Regions from separate parts of the Luteibacter aegosomatissinici genome, predicted to be linked through region 1. Evidence: riboswitches for the same ligand, from Rfam matches in the RefSeq annotation. Region 1 holds a riboswitch; each other region holds the start of a gene.
What was found. Region 1 has a riboswitch for cobalamin ahead of L2Y97_RS21750 (TonB-dependent receptor domain-containing protein). Riboswitches for the same ligand answer to the same signal wherever they lie in the genome.
Positions count from the first base shown of each region.

Region 2: another riboswitch for cobalamin. It lies ahead of L2Y97_RS20565 (ribonucleoside-diphosphate reductase subunit alpha); the one in region 1 lies ahead of L2Y97_RS21750 (TonB-dependent receptor domain-containing protein).
Region 3: another riboswitch for cobalamin. It lies ahead of btuB (TonB-dependent vitamin B12 receptor); the one in region 1 lies ahead of L2Y97_RS21750 (TonB-dependent receptor domain-containing protein).

Region 1 is NZ_CP095742.1:4,866,238-4,871,055, forward strand. Features, by position in the region: gene L2Y97_RS21740 (SIS domain-containing protein) at 1-678, shown strand, start outside; gene nagA (N-acetylglucosamine-6-phosphate deacetylase) at 788-1,936, shown strand; gene L2Y97_RS22415 (hypothetical protein) at 2,231-2,362, opposite strand; cobalamin riboswitch at 2,887-3,121, shown strand; gene L2Y97_RS21750 (TonB-dependent receptor domain-containing protein) at 3,277-4,818, shown strand, end outside.
Region 2 is NZ_CP095742.1:4,568,984-4,573,801, forward strand. Features, by position in the region: gene L2Y97_RS20560 (response regulator) at 1-1,258, opposite strand, end outside; cobalamin riboswitch at 1,473-1,688, shown strand; gene L2Y97_RS20565 (ribonucleoside-diphosphate reductase subunit alpha) at 1,852-4,350, shown strand; gene L2Y97_RS20570 (ribonucleotide-diphosphate reductase subunit beta) at 4,485-4,818, shown strand, end outside.
Region 3 is NZ_CP095742.1:4,515,817-4,520,634, forward strand. Features, by position in the region: gene cobO (cob(I)yrinic acid a,c-diamide adenosyltransferase) at 1-463, opposite strand, end outside; gene L2Y97_RS20370 (hypothetical protein) at 487-1,068, opposite strand; gene btuB (TonB-dependent vitamin B12 receptor) at 1,092-2,972, opposite strand; cobalamin riboswitch at 3,094-3,326, opposite strand; partial or broken gene L2Y97_RS20380 (acyltransferase family protein) at 3,323-4,417, opposite strand; gene L2Y97_RS20385 (GGDEF domain-containing protein) at 4,671-4,818, shown strand, end outside.

The DNA of each region.
Region 1 (4,818 bases):
GCCTACGTCGTAGCCCTGGTCAACGTGGTGGATTCACCGCTGGCAGCCGTCGCCGATGTCGTGGTGCCGCTGCACGCGGGCCCCGAAACGAGCGTCGCCGCGACCAAGAGCTACCTCGGCGCGCTGTTCGCCATCCTGCATATTGCCGCTCGCTGGAGCGGCAAGCAGGAGATCGCCGATGCGCTCACCGCGCTGCCCGCACAGCTGCGCCAGGGCTGGGATGCCGACTGGTCCTCGCTCACCGATGGCCTGGTCGATGCGCACAACCTGTTCGTCGTTGGCCGTGGTTTTGGCTTCGCCGGCGCGCTCGAAGCCGCGCTGAAGTTCAAGGAAACCTGTGGCCTGCACGCCGAGGCGTTCAGCGCCGCGGAAGTGAAGCACGGCCCCATGGCGCTGGTGGGCCCGGATTTCCCGGTGCTGTTCTTCGCCCAGAATGACGACACCCTGCCGGGCGTGCTCGATGTAGCCGCCGAGTTCCGCAAGCGCGGCGCCAAGGTGTGGGTTGCCGCACCGGGCGCAACGGGCGAGGGCGTGTTGCCGCTGGTCGCCACCGCGCCGATCGCCGCGCCGCTGGTCACCGTGCAGAGCTTCTACCGCGCCACCGCGGCCCTCGCGATCAAGCGCGGCTTCAACCCCGATGTCCCGCCGCACCTCAACAAGGTGACGGAAACCGTTTAACCGCGAAGAGCAAACCGTAAGTAGAAGCGCGCAAGTACCGCTCATCCTCACGCTTTACCCTTGACGCTTCACCGAACGCACCCTTTAACCTGGCCACGAGATTCCACCCATGACCCTCGCCCTCGTCAACGGCCGCGTGCTGACCGACAACGGCTTCCAGACCGGCTTTGCCGTGCTGGTCGATGATGACAAGATCACCGGGCTCGCCTTGCCGTCGGATCCGCGCGTGCGCGCTGCGGAACGCCACGACCTGGGCGGGCGCACGTTGCTGCCGGGCTTTATCGATTGCCAGGTGAACGGCGGCGGTGGCGTGCTGTTCAACGACGCACCCACGGTGGAAACGATCCGCGCGATCGGCGAGGCGCATGCGAAGTACGGCACCACGGGCTTCCTGCCCACGCTGATCAGCGACGATGCCGAGGTAATGTCGCGCGCGATCGATGCCGTGAACGCGGCGGTGGAGCAGGGCGTGCCGGGCGTGCTCGGCGTGCACCTGGAAGGCCCCTTCATCGCGCCCGAGCGCAAGGGCGTGCACGATCCGGCGAAGTTCCGTATCGCAGGCGCTGATGACATCGCGATGGTCGCCCGCCGCCACGGTGGCGTGACGCTGCTGACGCTGGCACCCGAGCGAGCAAGCGATGACGTGTTGAAGCAGCTGGTCGATAACGGCGTGATCGTCTGCGCGGGCCACACGGCAGCCGACTACGAGACGACGCGCAATGCGCTGGCGATGGGCGTGCGCGGCTTCACCCACCTGTTCAACGCGATGACACCGTTCACCAGCCGCGAGCCGGGCGTGGTGGGTGCCGCGCTGGAAGATCATGCGAGCTGGTGTGGCCTGATCGTGGATGGCCACCATGTGCATCCGGCGTCGCTGCGTGTCGCTATCGCGGCGAAGACGCGCGAGAAGATGATGCTGGTGACGGATGCGATGCCGCCGGTGGGTTCGGATAATCCGAACTTCGTGCTGAAGGGCGAGACGATCACGGCGAAGGATGGCGTTTGCCAGACGGCGGACGGCACGCTGGCGGGTTCGGCACTCGATATGGCCTCGGCGGTGCGCAATACGATCAACATGGTGGGCGTGCCTTACGACGAGGCGGCACGCATGGCATCGACGTACCCGGCGGCCTTCCTGGGCCTGGGCGCGACGCACGGCCACATCGCCGCGGGCTTCCGCGCGGATTTCGTGGTGCTGGACGACACCCACCACGTGGTAGAAACCTGGATCGGCGGCGAGCGCGTTTACACCGCCTGAGACGGCTCGCCTCTGGCTTCGCGCTATCGAAGCGGTTCATTCGCTAGCGCGAATGCGTGTTCTTAGCGGCTTGCGCCGCCTCGTGCTTGTGGGCGTGAGGCCGAGAGCCGTCGGTGCCCACCCTGTGGGCGACGCCGTTCGCGACAAAGCCACAGTGCTACGTCGTCGCGAAAGATGTCGCCCACAGGGTGGGCTCCTACACGGGGTACCGCGATCGGATGAATGACCACGCCAGGCTCGTGTGGGAGCGTGCTTGCACGCGAACAACCCACGCTGCGATGACGCCGCAACCGATCACCGAGCGACGGCCACCACGGTCGCTGGCAGGTGCGACGGGCTCGCCGTGACAAACGAACCCATGGCCAACACACAGGTCAGCACGGCAGCAACGAAGAAGGATTTGAGCAGGAAGGTTTCAACGTTCATGGCGATGCTCCGTGAGGTGGGTCAGATGGGGCCAGGCCCCGTTGCCCAAGGCGTTGCATTCACCGTGCCAACCTAACCTACACCCCGGAAACGGCGCCACGACGCCATCTGCGCCCATCCACGCCACACGACCACGCCTGTCCGCGGACGAAGCCGCTGTCCGTCCGCACGTGTCCGAACGTACCAATCTCCCAGCAGACAACGCCGCGGCTCTCCACCCACCCAACCTCATGGGTCAAAAGAGCCGTCGGTGCCCACCCTCGAGGCGAGTTCCGCACAAGAGAGCGGCCGTAGGCCAGCCTTAGATGGGGCTGGCCCATGGCTCACTCACGGGGCGGCGGTTGTAGGAGCGCACCTTGTGCGCGAATCAAAGGCACGGCGGCGCAGCCGCAGCATCCGACGCGAGGGTGGGCACCGACGGCTCTCGGCCTCGAAACCACCAGAGCGAGGCGGCGCAAGCCGCTGGTCACATGCATTCGCATAAGCGAATGAACCGATTTCCTCCGGTCCGACCCGATCACCGCTAGAATGCCCCCCGTTCGGGTGTCCACCCGCCTCCACGGCGGAAGGATGAAACGGGAAGCCGGTGCGCCGCTGAAGCGGCAAGGCCGGCACTGCCCCCGCAACGGTAAGCCCCAGGGGACCACCCCCATTCCATCCGGCCTCAGCCACTGCTCCACACGGAGTGGGAAGGCGCCGGACGAACCCGCCCACGCGGTAAAGGCAAGTCCGGAGACCGGCCCGAAACGCACCCCCGCGCCAGCCATGGCCGCGGGCGCGACCTGTTTCGGACGATTCGCGGCGGGCGGATCCGGACAGTCACCGGGCCCCGCCGCCCGTGCGCCGTTCGCCACACCCCCGTGACCGTCCCCGTTTCCAAGACTTGCCGCCCGCGGCACGAGGACGCTCCACACATGAAGAAGACCCTGCTCGCGACCGCCCTGCTGTCGTCCATCACCATCGCCCACGCCGCCGATGCCCCGGAAACGTTGCCCTCGGTGGTCGTTACCGCCAACCGCGCGCCCACTCCGCTGGACGAGGTGCTGGCCCCGGTCACCGTGATCACCCGCGACGACATCGAGCGCCTGCAGCCCACCAGCGTGCAGGACCTGCTCACCGGCCTGCCCGGCGTCGTCATGGCCAACACCGGTGGCATCGGCCAGCAGACGTCCCTGTTCATGCGCGGCACCAACTCCGCACACACCCTGGTGCTGATCGATGGCGTCCGCGTGGGCACGGTCGGTGCCGGCCTGCCGGCCTACGAGCAGCTCCCGGTCGAGCAGATCGACCACATCGAAGTGGTCCGCGGCCCGCGTTCGACCCTGTACGGCTCGGACGCCATCGGTGGCGTCATCCAGATCTTCACCCGCCACGGCCAGGCCGGCGAAGCGCCGACGCCTTCGGTCTCGGTGACCGGCGGCAGCCATGGCTACAGCGCCGGCCAGTTCGGCGTCTCCGGCGGCACCACCCACGGTTGGTACAACGCCAGCCTGGGCGGCCAGTACACCTCCGGCATCAATGCCTGCCGCATCGGCGCGGGCACGGCCTTCAAGGGCTGCTTCACCGATGAGCCCGACCACGATGCCTACCGCACCTACAACGGCGCGCTTTCAGGCGGCTACCGCTGGGATGACGGCACCGAGCTCACCGGCAGCTGGCTGCGCAGCAAGGGCACGATCGAGTACGACGGCGATTACCAGAACCTTACCCGCCGCTCGCAGCAGGTGGCCGGCGGCAAGCTCAGCTTCGACGTGATGGCCGACTGGCGCATGTCGGTGAGCGTGGGCCAGAACCAGGACCGTGCTGATAACTACCTCAACGGCGCCGACAAGACCCTGGACTACGTGAACTACGGTGTGGACAAGGTGCGCCAGGGCTACCTCTATTCCAAGCGCAACCAGGCCGCCTGGCAGAACGATGTCACCCTGGCGCCGGGCCAGACCCTGAGCGCGGGCGTGGATTACCAGCAGGAGAAGCTGGATAGCGACACGGATTACCTCAAGACCACCCGCAACAACACCGGCGTGTTCGCCCTGTACCAGGGCGTGTTTGGTCCGCACGAGATCCAGCTTTCCGCGCGCCACGACCACAACACCCAGTTCGGCAACCACAACACCGGCTCGGCGGCGTACGGCTTTCGCTTCGATAACGGCATGCGGATCACGGCCTCGTACGGCACGGCGTTCCATGCACCGACCTTCAACGACGAGTACTACCCGTACGGTGCCCCCGTCTCGCTGAAGCCGGAGAAGTCGCGCACGGCCGAGATCGGCCTGAGTGGCGGCCCGGGTATCTGGAACTGGGCGGTGAACGCCTACCAGACCAAGGTGGACGACCTGATCGGTTACGACGCCAACTTCCTGCCGATCAACGTGAGCCAGGCCCGTATCCGTGGTCTCGAGGGCCAGCTCGGCGCCGATGTGGATGGCTGGCACGTGCGTACGTACCTCACGCTG
Region 2 (4,818 bases), 300 kb from region 1:
CGCGTGCCTTCAGGACGCGGTAGCCCAGGTCGGCAAGCATGCCGACCACGGTCTCGCGCACATCGTCGTCATCCTCGGCCACGAGGATGGTTTCATCGCCGCCTCGCACGCCACCCTCGTCCAGGGCGACAAGGCGGTCTTCGCTTTGCGTCGAACGCGGCAGGTAGATTTTCACCGTCGTGCCGTGGCCGGGCTCGCTATAAATCTTTATGTGGCCGCCGGATTGCTTCACGAAGCCATACACCATGGACAGGCCCAGGCCTGTCCCCTCGCCTTCCGGCTTGGTGGTAAAGAACGGTTCGAAGACCTGTGCGAGCACCTCCGGCGCGATGCCGGTGCCCGTATCGGTGACCGCCAGCATGACGTACTGGCCGGCCTTCAGGTCACCGTGGGCCTTGGCGTAGGCCTCGTCCAGAAGCGCATTGCCGGCCTCGATCGTCAGCCGCCCCTGCCCGGCCATCGCATCGCGTGCATTGATCGCGAGGTTGAGCAGCGCATTCTCGACATTGCCGACATCCACCTGCGTATTCCACAGGCCACCGGCCACAACCGTCTCCACCTCGATCGCCTCGCCAAGCGACCGGCGCAACAAGTCGTCCATCTCGCGCACGAAGCGCCCGATGTTCACCACTTTGGGTGCCAGTGGCTGCCGCCGGCCGAACGCGAGCAGTTGCGCCGCCAGCCGCGAACCGCGGGTGACGCCAGCCATCGCATTGGCAACGCGGCGCTCGGCGCGCGGGTTACCCGCGACGTCGGCGGCCAGCAACTGCAGGTTCCCGCTGATCACCTGCAACAGGTTGTTGAAGTCATGCGCCACCCCGCCGGTGAGCTTGCCGATCGCATCCATCTTCTGCGCCTGGCGCAGCTGGTCCTGGGTGATATCGGCCGAACCATCCCCGCGCGGCCCCATCCAGGCCTGATCGCCACCCGTGGGGCGGAACGTTGCCAGGATGACCGCCTCGCCCGCCGCCGCGGCGCTCAACGTCTCAAGCGACAGCCGCCAGGCCGAGCCATCGGCCGCGTTCGCGTCCAGGTCGCGAACGCCCCGCGCACCGATCACCGCGAGAAGGGCTTCGATCGCCCCGCGCCCCGCCGCATCCCAGAACGCAAGGAACGCACGGCCGTCGAGCCGGTCCCGGGCCCACGCGTTCGCGTGCAGCGCGGTGCCCGAGGGCGATAGCGCCACCAGGCCAAAAGGCACCGCATCGAGCGATTGAAGGAGCAGTGCGTGGTCTTGCAGCGTGAACGTCGATGGCATCGAACCGCGTGATCCTTCATGTCATGGCGTGGAACGGGCCCGAATCTTAGCCTCGGGCCGCAATCACGTATGTGTAGACGCCCTTCACATGCCAGGACAGGTATTGGTTACGCCATGACCAGGGGCCCCAACAGCGTGTTTCCGCAACCCATTGAGTTGCCAGCGCATTGGAAAAAATCCCCTATATCTTGTGTTGACCTGCCCTGGTCCCAGCTATATCGTGTGTCCCGTTGGTGTCCGAGGCGGCGCGACTGCCCGTCGGACTTAAAAGGGAATCCGGTGTAAATCCGGAACTGCCCCGCAGCGGTAAGTGGAAACGATCCCGTTCAATGCACTGGCCTTTCAGGGGCTGGGAAGCGACGGGTAGGCAAGGCGGCATGCCGCCTTATGTCCACGAAGTCCGAAGACCTGCCAGCAGCCGTGCCCGAAGGGCATGGTTCGTGGTGACGGCTTCCGCGGGGAGGCACGTCGCGGACCGAAGCCCCACGCGCGGCTTCGTCCCCGGCTTTCCCGTCCTTGCCTAGCCACATCAAGCCCCGTCCGAGGGAACGGGAGTCTGGACCAGGCCCTGGGGCACGCCAAGCATGACGACGATGGATTCCGCAGCGCGCGAGCGCACCGAGACGGCCGACACGGCCGCCACCCCCACCACCAGCAGCGACAAGGCCCCGGCAGCGGGCTACCGCGAAGACGCCCCGCCGGCGTTTGCCCTTACCCCTCCGCATAACCCGGGCCAGATGCGCGTCACCAAGCGCAACGGCGGCCAGGAAACCGTGGATGTGAACAAGATCGTGCGCGCGGTAACGCGCAGCGCCGATGGCCTGTTCGCGGTCGATCCCATGCGCGTGGCGCTGAAGACGATCGGCGGCCTGTACGACGGTGCCACCACGCAGGAGCTCGATCAGCTCTCCATCCGTACCTCCGCCGCGCTCACGGCCGAGGAGCCGGAATACGGCCAGCTCGCCGCGCGCCTGCTCTCCGCCTTCATCGACAAGGAAGTGAGCGGCCAGGAAATCCAGTCGTTCTCGCAGTCGATCAACATCGGCGGTGAGCTGGGCATTCTCAATGAACGCTTGCGCGCGTTCGTCAGCGCCAACGCGCGCAAGCTCAACGATGCGATCGACCTGAACGCCTCGCGCCGTTTCGAGTACTTCGGCCTGCGTACGGTGTACGACCGCTACCTGCTGCGCCACCCGACCAAGCGCCACGTCATCGAGACGCCGCAGTACTTCTTCATGCGCATTGCCTGCGCGCTCGGCGGCAACGATGTCGCCGAGACGCTGGAGCTGTACCGCATGCTCTCGTCGCTCGAGTACCTGGCCAGCTCGCCCACGCTGTTCAATGCCGGCACGGCACACGAGCAGCTGTCGTCGTGCTTCCTGCTCGATTCGCCGCAGGATGACCTGGCGTCGATCTACTCGAAGTACGGCGATGTCGCGCAGTTGTCCAAGTTCGCCGGCGGCATCGGCCTGGCCTACTCGCGCATCCGCTCGCGCGGTTCGCTCATCCGCGGTACCAATGGCCATTCCAACGGCCTGGTGCCCTGGCTGAAGACGCTCGACGCCTCCGTCGCCGCGGTGAACCAGGGCGGCAAGCGCAAGGGCGCGGCCTGCGTGTACCTGGAAAGCTGGCACGCCGATATCGAGGAATTCCTCGAGCTGCGTGAAAACACCGGCGACGACGCCCGCCGCACGCACAACCTGAACCTGGCGAACTGGGTGCCGGATCTGTTCATGCGCCGGGTCGAGACCGATGGCGACTGGTCGCTGTTCGATCCGAAGATCGTGCCGCACTTCGTCGACACCTGGGGCGAGACGTTCGAAGCCGCCTACGCCAAGGCGGAAGCGGAAGGCCTGGCCACGAAGCAGGTGAAGGCGCGTGAGCTTTACGCGCGCATGCTGCGTTCGCTGGCCCAGACCGGCAACGGCTGGATGACCTTCAAGGATCGCTCCAACGCCACCAGCAACCAGACGGCGAAGCCGCAGAACGTTATCCACCTTTCGAACCTGTGCACCGAGATCCTCGAGGTGACCAACGAGGGCGAGACGGCGGTATGCAACCTGGGTTCGGTGAACCTGGCCCGCCACGTCGTGGATGGCGCGTTCGATTTCGAGAAGCTTGCGACCACCGTGCGTACGGCCGTGCGCCAGCTCAACCGCGTGATCGACCTGAACTTCTACCCGATCGATACCGCGCGCACCGCGAACATGAAGTGGCGCCCGGTGGGCCTGGGCGTGATGGGCCTGCAGGATGTGTTCTTCAAGCTGCGCCTGCGCTTCGATTCGGATGAAGCCCGCGAGCTGTCCACGCGCATTTCGGAAGAGATTTACTTCCACGCGCTGTCGCAGTCCAACGAGATCGCCGAGCGCGACGGGTCCCACCCGGGCTTCGACGAGAGCCGCGCCGCCAACGGCGAGCTCCAGTTCGATTACTGGCCGGCCGCCACGCCGAACGGCAAGGATGGCCGCTGGGCCGAACTGCGCGAGAAGGTGAAGACGCACGGCCTGCGTAACTCGCTGCTCATCGCCATCGCGCCGACCGCCACCATCGCGTCCATCGCCGGTTGCTACGAGTGCATCGAGCCGCAGGTATCCAACCTGTTCAAACGCGAAACGCTGTCGGGCGATTTCCTCGTGGTGAACCGCCACCTGGTCGAAGAGCTGAAGACGCTGGGCTTGTGGACCGCCGAGATCCGCGACCAGATCAAGCTGGCCGAAGGTTCGGTGCAGGGCATCAACGCCATTCCGGCTGAACTGCGCGCCATCTACCGCACCGTGTGGGAGCTGCCGCAGAAGTCGCTGATCGACCTGGCCGCCGCGCGCGGTGCCTACATCGACCAGAGCCAGTCGCTGAACCTGTTCATGGAAAACCCGAACATCGGCCAGCTCTCGTCCATGTACATGTACGCATGGAAATCCGGCGTAAAGACCACGTACTACCTGCGCTCGCGCCCCGCCACCCGCATTGCGAAGACGACGGTCAGCGCCGCCGCTGCCGCGCCGGTCGCGCCGGTGGTGAACACGCAGGAACAGGCCGAGGCCGCGGTGTTCTGCTCGCTCGAGAACCCCGAGTACTGCGAAGCCTGCCAGTAACGCATCACCTGTAGGAGCCCACCCCGTGGGCGACATGTTTCGCTACAGCGCCGCAAGTGTCGTGGCCCTTACGCGAACGGCGTCGCCCACAGGGTGGGCTCCTACAGGTCTTCAACGAATTTCAGAGGCACCTTATGTCCGCCCACCCCATCACCCGCGATGCGCACCTGCTCGATCCGGGCTTCGAACTGACGCTGCGCCCCATGCGCTACCCGAAGTTCTACGAGATGTACCGCGCCGCCATCCGCAACACGTGGACGGTGGAAGAAGTGGATTTCTCGCTCGACGTGACCGACCTCAAGTCGAAGATGTCCGATGCGGATCGCCACCTGATCCACCGCCTGGTCGCTTTCTTCGCGACCGGCGACACCATCGTCTCGAACAACCTCGTGCTCAACCTGTACCAGCACGTGAACTCGCCCGAAGCGCGCATGTTCCTGTCGCGCCAGCTCTACGAGGAAGCACTGC
Region 3 (4,818 bases), 350 kb from region 1:
GCCGGGCGAGCAAGGCGGCGAGCACGCGTTCGAGCGGGATGTAGCCTTTCACCAACGCGATGTTCAGCTCATCCAGCAACACGTAGTCGTAGGTGTCATCGCCCAGCATGCGCTCGGCCACGCTCCACGCCGCCATGGCGGCGGCGATATCGCGCTCGCGGTCCTGGGTTTCCCAGGTATAGCCCTCGCCCATCACGTGGTAATCCAGTTCATCACCTTCGAACCTGCGAAAGAAGGCCTCCTCGCCGGTGGAGAAGCTACCTTTGATGAACTGTACGACACCACAGCGAAAGCCGTGGCCCAGCGAGCGTGCCAGCATGCCAAAGCCGGATGAGCTCTTGCCCTTGCCGTTTCCGGTGTTCACCACGAGCACGCCGCGATCGATGGTGGCCCGGGCGATGCGCCGGTCCACCAGTTCCTTCTTCCGCTGGGCACGGTCCCGGTAGCGCGATGCGTCATCCATGTCGCGCCATTCGGGCTTATCGGTCATGCATGGGCCGCGCCGCGGCCACCCTCCTTTGGCAGGAAATGCGCGATCACCGCGTGCAGCACCTGCGCCGCCAGCACGTACAGCGTCGCGGCACGAACGAACAGCGGGGCCCACTGCATGAACCGGGCAAGGTATTCGGCCATGTGCGGATGCTGGTAACGACCACCCAGCCAATAGAACGCGCCATTCGACACGGCATAGCTCAGCGTGGCGCACACCACGATGCCGAGGAACACGAGGCCATGTGAACGCAGCGAGCCATCGAAGCGCGGAGCCAGCAGGCGGCCGCCGTACCAGAGTACGGCGTACGCGAGCGGCAGGAAGGCGTACGCCACGGTGATGCAGAAATCGCTGACGCCCGCGTAACTCACCGAGTACCAGTCCACCAGCACGGCCAGCACCACGAAGCCGATGAAGGCCAGGTGCTTGCGCAGGTAGATGCCACCCAGGAAGAACAACGCCATCGACGCATCGGGCAAATGCAGCATGTCGCCGAAATGATGGAAGCGGGTGCCGATCATCACCAGCGCGAAGAGCGCGGCGAGGGCGGCGAACGCGGGACGGGAAAGCGGTTTCATCGTGGTTTCCTCCGGTGGGTGGATCAGGAGCGCGGCTGGTAGCGGAACGTGAGCATCCAGTTGCGGCCAGGCTGGTTGAAGTAGCGCGCGGTTTCGTAATGGCGATCGAAGATGTTCTTCGCCGACAGCTCCACGTTCCATGCGGTATCGATCGCGTAAGCCATGCGCAGGTCGGTCAACGCGTAGCCGCCCAGGCGGTGCAGGTTGGCCGTGTCGTCATAGCGGTAAGCCGATGCGTAGACGCTGGCGCCGACACTGAGGGCGCCGAAGCTGCGGTCTACATCGACATTGGCCGTGCGACGCGCGCGGCGTGGCAGCAGGTTGCCGTGCGTCGCGTCGTCGCTGTCATCTTCGGGCGAGAGCCAGGTGGCGTTGCCGCCCAGGCGCCAGTCACCCAGCGTCGTATCGGCCGCCAGTTCCACGCCACGGATCCGCGAGCGGTCGATATTGTTCGCGCCGCCAAATGGGAACAGCGGGCCAGTCAGGCTCGAATCGAACACGATCAGGTGATCGATACGATTCTGGAACGCATTGATCGACCAGTTGCCCCAGCCCGGCGTACCGCGCAGGCCCAGCTCCCAGTTACGCGAGGTTTCCGGCTTCAGGTCCGGGTTGCCGTAATCGGGGTAGTACAGGTCGTTGAAGGTCGGTGCCTTGAACGCCGTACCGTAGCTACCCGTGACGCGTAGCTCCTTCGTCAGGGCATAGCCGTATTGCAGGCTGCCGGTGGTCTTGCCGCCGAACTGGCTGTTCTCGTCGCGGCGCAGGCTGCCCTGGATCGAACTGTCGCCGAACTCCTGCTGCCACTGGGCGAACAGCGCGTGGTTACGGCGCGCATCCACGAAGTAATCCGTGCTGCCGACCACGCGGTCGCGCTGCCAGTCAAAACCGAGCGTGGTGAGGCCGTATGCGCCACCCACCTTGCCGAGGTCAGCCTGCAGCGACGCCAGGTCGCGATGCGTGTTGAACGTATCGGCGTAGACGCCGTTCTCGTAATCGGTGGACAGATCCAGGCTACGCCCGACGTTCAGCGTGACCAGCGCGTCCTGTGCCGGGCGATAACGCAGGCGTCCGCCCACCGTCTGCGTCGCCGATTCCGCCGAGTTGCTGCTGGTGCCGTCGTAGTAGTTGTGGCCTTCGCTACGCGTCGCACTGGCATCGGCATCCCACTGTTCGTCAAAGCGCCAGCCGCCCTTCAGCGACAGTGCGTTGTTGCGGTAACCATCGTCATCGGGCTCATAGGTGTAGCAACCACCACCGCCCGGGCTGGGCTTGCCGCGGCACGCGTTAATGCCATGGGTCTGGTCGTGACTGGCCTCCACCGAGTACCAGCCGTTGGTGCCGCGGCCCGCAAAACCGGCCGAGCCGCGCAGCGTGGACCAGCTGCCAACGCCGACCGAAAGGTTGGGCACGAAAGCGCCCTGCGGGTGGCGGGTAAAGATCTGGATCACACCGCCCAGCGCATCGGAACCGTAAAGGCTCGAGTACGGACCACGGACGATCTCGATGCGCTCGATCTGGTCGACCGGAATATCCTGGAAGGCGGCGGTACCGGAGGTGGCCGAGCCGATCTTCACGCCATCGACGAGGACCAGCACGTGGTCGGATTCGGTGCCGCGCATGAACACGGAGGTGGCCTTGCCCGGGCCGCCGTTGTTGGCAATGGAAACACCCGGGGTGGCGCGCAGCAGGTCGGCCAGCGACCGCGGCTGCAGCCGTTCGATATCGGCGCGGTCGATCACGGTGGAGGCCGAGAGTACCTGGTTGAGGGTCTGCTCGGTGCGGCTGGCGGTAACCACCACCTTGTCGAGATCGGTGGAGGCGGCGTCATCGGCATGGGCGGCGACGGGCGTGAGCGTCGCGAGGCCGATGGCGAGCGCGAGGTGGTGCGGACGGAACGACACGTTGGAACTCCCTGCTGGCCGCGCCTACCCGCGCGGCATTTGGCTGCGAGGGACGAGCGTGGGCAAGGAGCAAGCGACGGCGAACGGAGTCGGGCCACCCGCGACCAGGGCCCTCCGCCTGTCCGGTGATACCACGTGGGCCGGTCTCCGGGCTCGCGAGTGCAGGGGTTACCTGCGAGGGCTGGCGCCTTCCCATGCCGCACGCGGCACAGTGGCATTGGCCAGCCCCTTCAACTCGCCTACCGTTGCGGGGGCAGCTCCGGAATGGCGCAGGCACACGACCTGCGGGTCACCGGATTCCCGTTTCAATCCGCGGCGCTGGCGCCTTGGATCACCCTGGGTGCCCGTAGTGTAGCGGAACGGCGCTCACGCCAGCGCAGGAAGGGACGCTCGACGAGGTAGTGCAGGGCTGCTCCCACGGCGAGCACCACCACGGCAAAAGCAACGAAGCGCCACACCGGATGGCCGTCCAGCCGCCCGTCCAGCAGGGCCACGGTAAGCATGAAGGCGCCCTTGTGGCTGAGGTAGAGGCTGTACGAGGCGCGGGCGAGCCACCCCGCGCCGGGCACGTGCCGCCGGGCAAGCCAGGTGCCACCCGCCGCCATGCCGACGAAGCCGGCCATCGCAAGAGCCACGAGCGGGTAGCCGATCGCGTTCTGCCAGAAACCGAGGCGGCCGCCGTCGAAGAACACGATGCAGCCAGCGAGCAGCAATGCTGACGCACCCAGCAGCGCGGCGGCATGGCATCGGGCCCACGCCAGCCAGGCCGGGCGGAAGACGGCGCATGCCGCCACGGCCACGCCCGCCAGCAGGCCATCCAGCCGTGAGTACGTGGGGTAGTAGAGGTAGCGCAGGTACGCCGGCCCAGTGGGGACATCCATATCGGCAAGGGGCGCCAGGTGAACCTGCCACAGCCACGCGCGCAGCGCGATGCCGCCCAGCAGCACGCCAGCGCACAGGAGGACGAAGCGCGCCGCCGTCAGTCGCCCGGCCAGCAGAATCGCCAGCGCTGGGAACACGAGGTAGAAGTGCTCCTCGACGCACAGCGACCATACGTGGGAGAAGGCATACCGCTGCGGCGCATCGAACAACAGATTGAACGTAAACGTGGCGAACTGCCATGCCGGCTGCATCAGCGGGGTTTCGCGCCAAAGCGGCCATGCCAGGTAGAGGGCCAGCACCACGATGTAGGCAGGCAGGATGCGGAAGGCGCGCCGTTGGTAGAACGCCTTCATGTCCAGCCGCCCCGTGTCACGCAACGCGATGAACACCTGGGCGCCGATCAGGTACCCGCTGAGCACGAAGAACAGGTCCACGCCCATCCAGCCAGCGTGTTCGAGCACGCCAAAGTTTTCACCGAGCCCGCCGATAAGGTAGCTGTGGAACAGCATCACCCACACGATGGCGATGGCGCGCAGGGTGTCCAGTCCGGGCAGGCGGGTCATGGGTTCAGTCCGTGGGGTGTGCTGCGAGAGTGGGGAGCGCATGCGGCGGCCTTCGGGCCGGCTCATGGCGTTTTGGGGGCGGTGCGCCAGGCCGGTGGATCATCACGCCGGGCCGGTGGCAGCACGCTATGATCGTCACGCGCCAGGCAGACCGGGGGGCTTGCCGGCGCATATCTGGGGATGCCATGCCAATCGGAATCATGTCTTCCGTGCCAGACGGCGCGCGCCGGTAAGCGCGCCGCCACGCACGGACGTGTCGCTGCGACGTTTCCGCCGGTGGCTGCCGGCGGCCGCTCTTGCCACACTGGCGCTGTATGCCGGTGACGGGCGCGCTCAGCTTCATCCTGGTGAAAACGCCGCGGCCACGCTCACGGTGGCCGACGCCACGAAGACCTCCGATC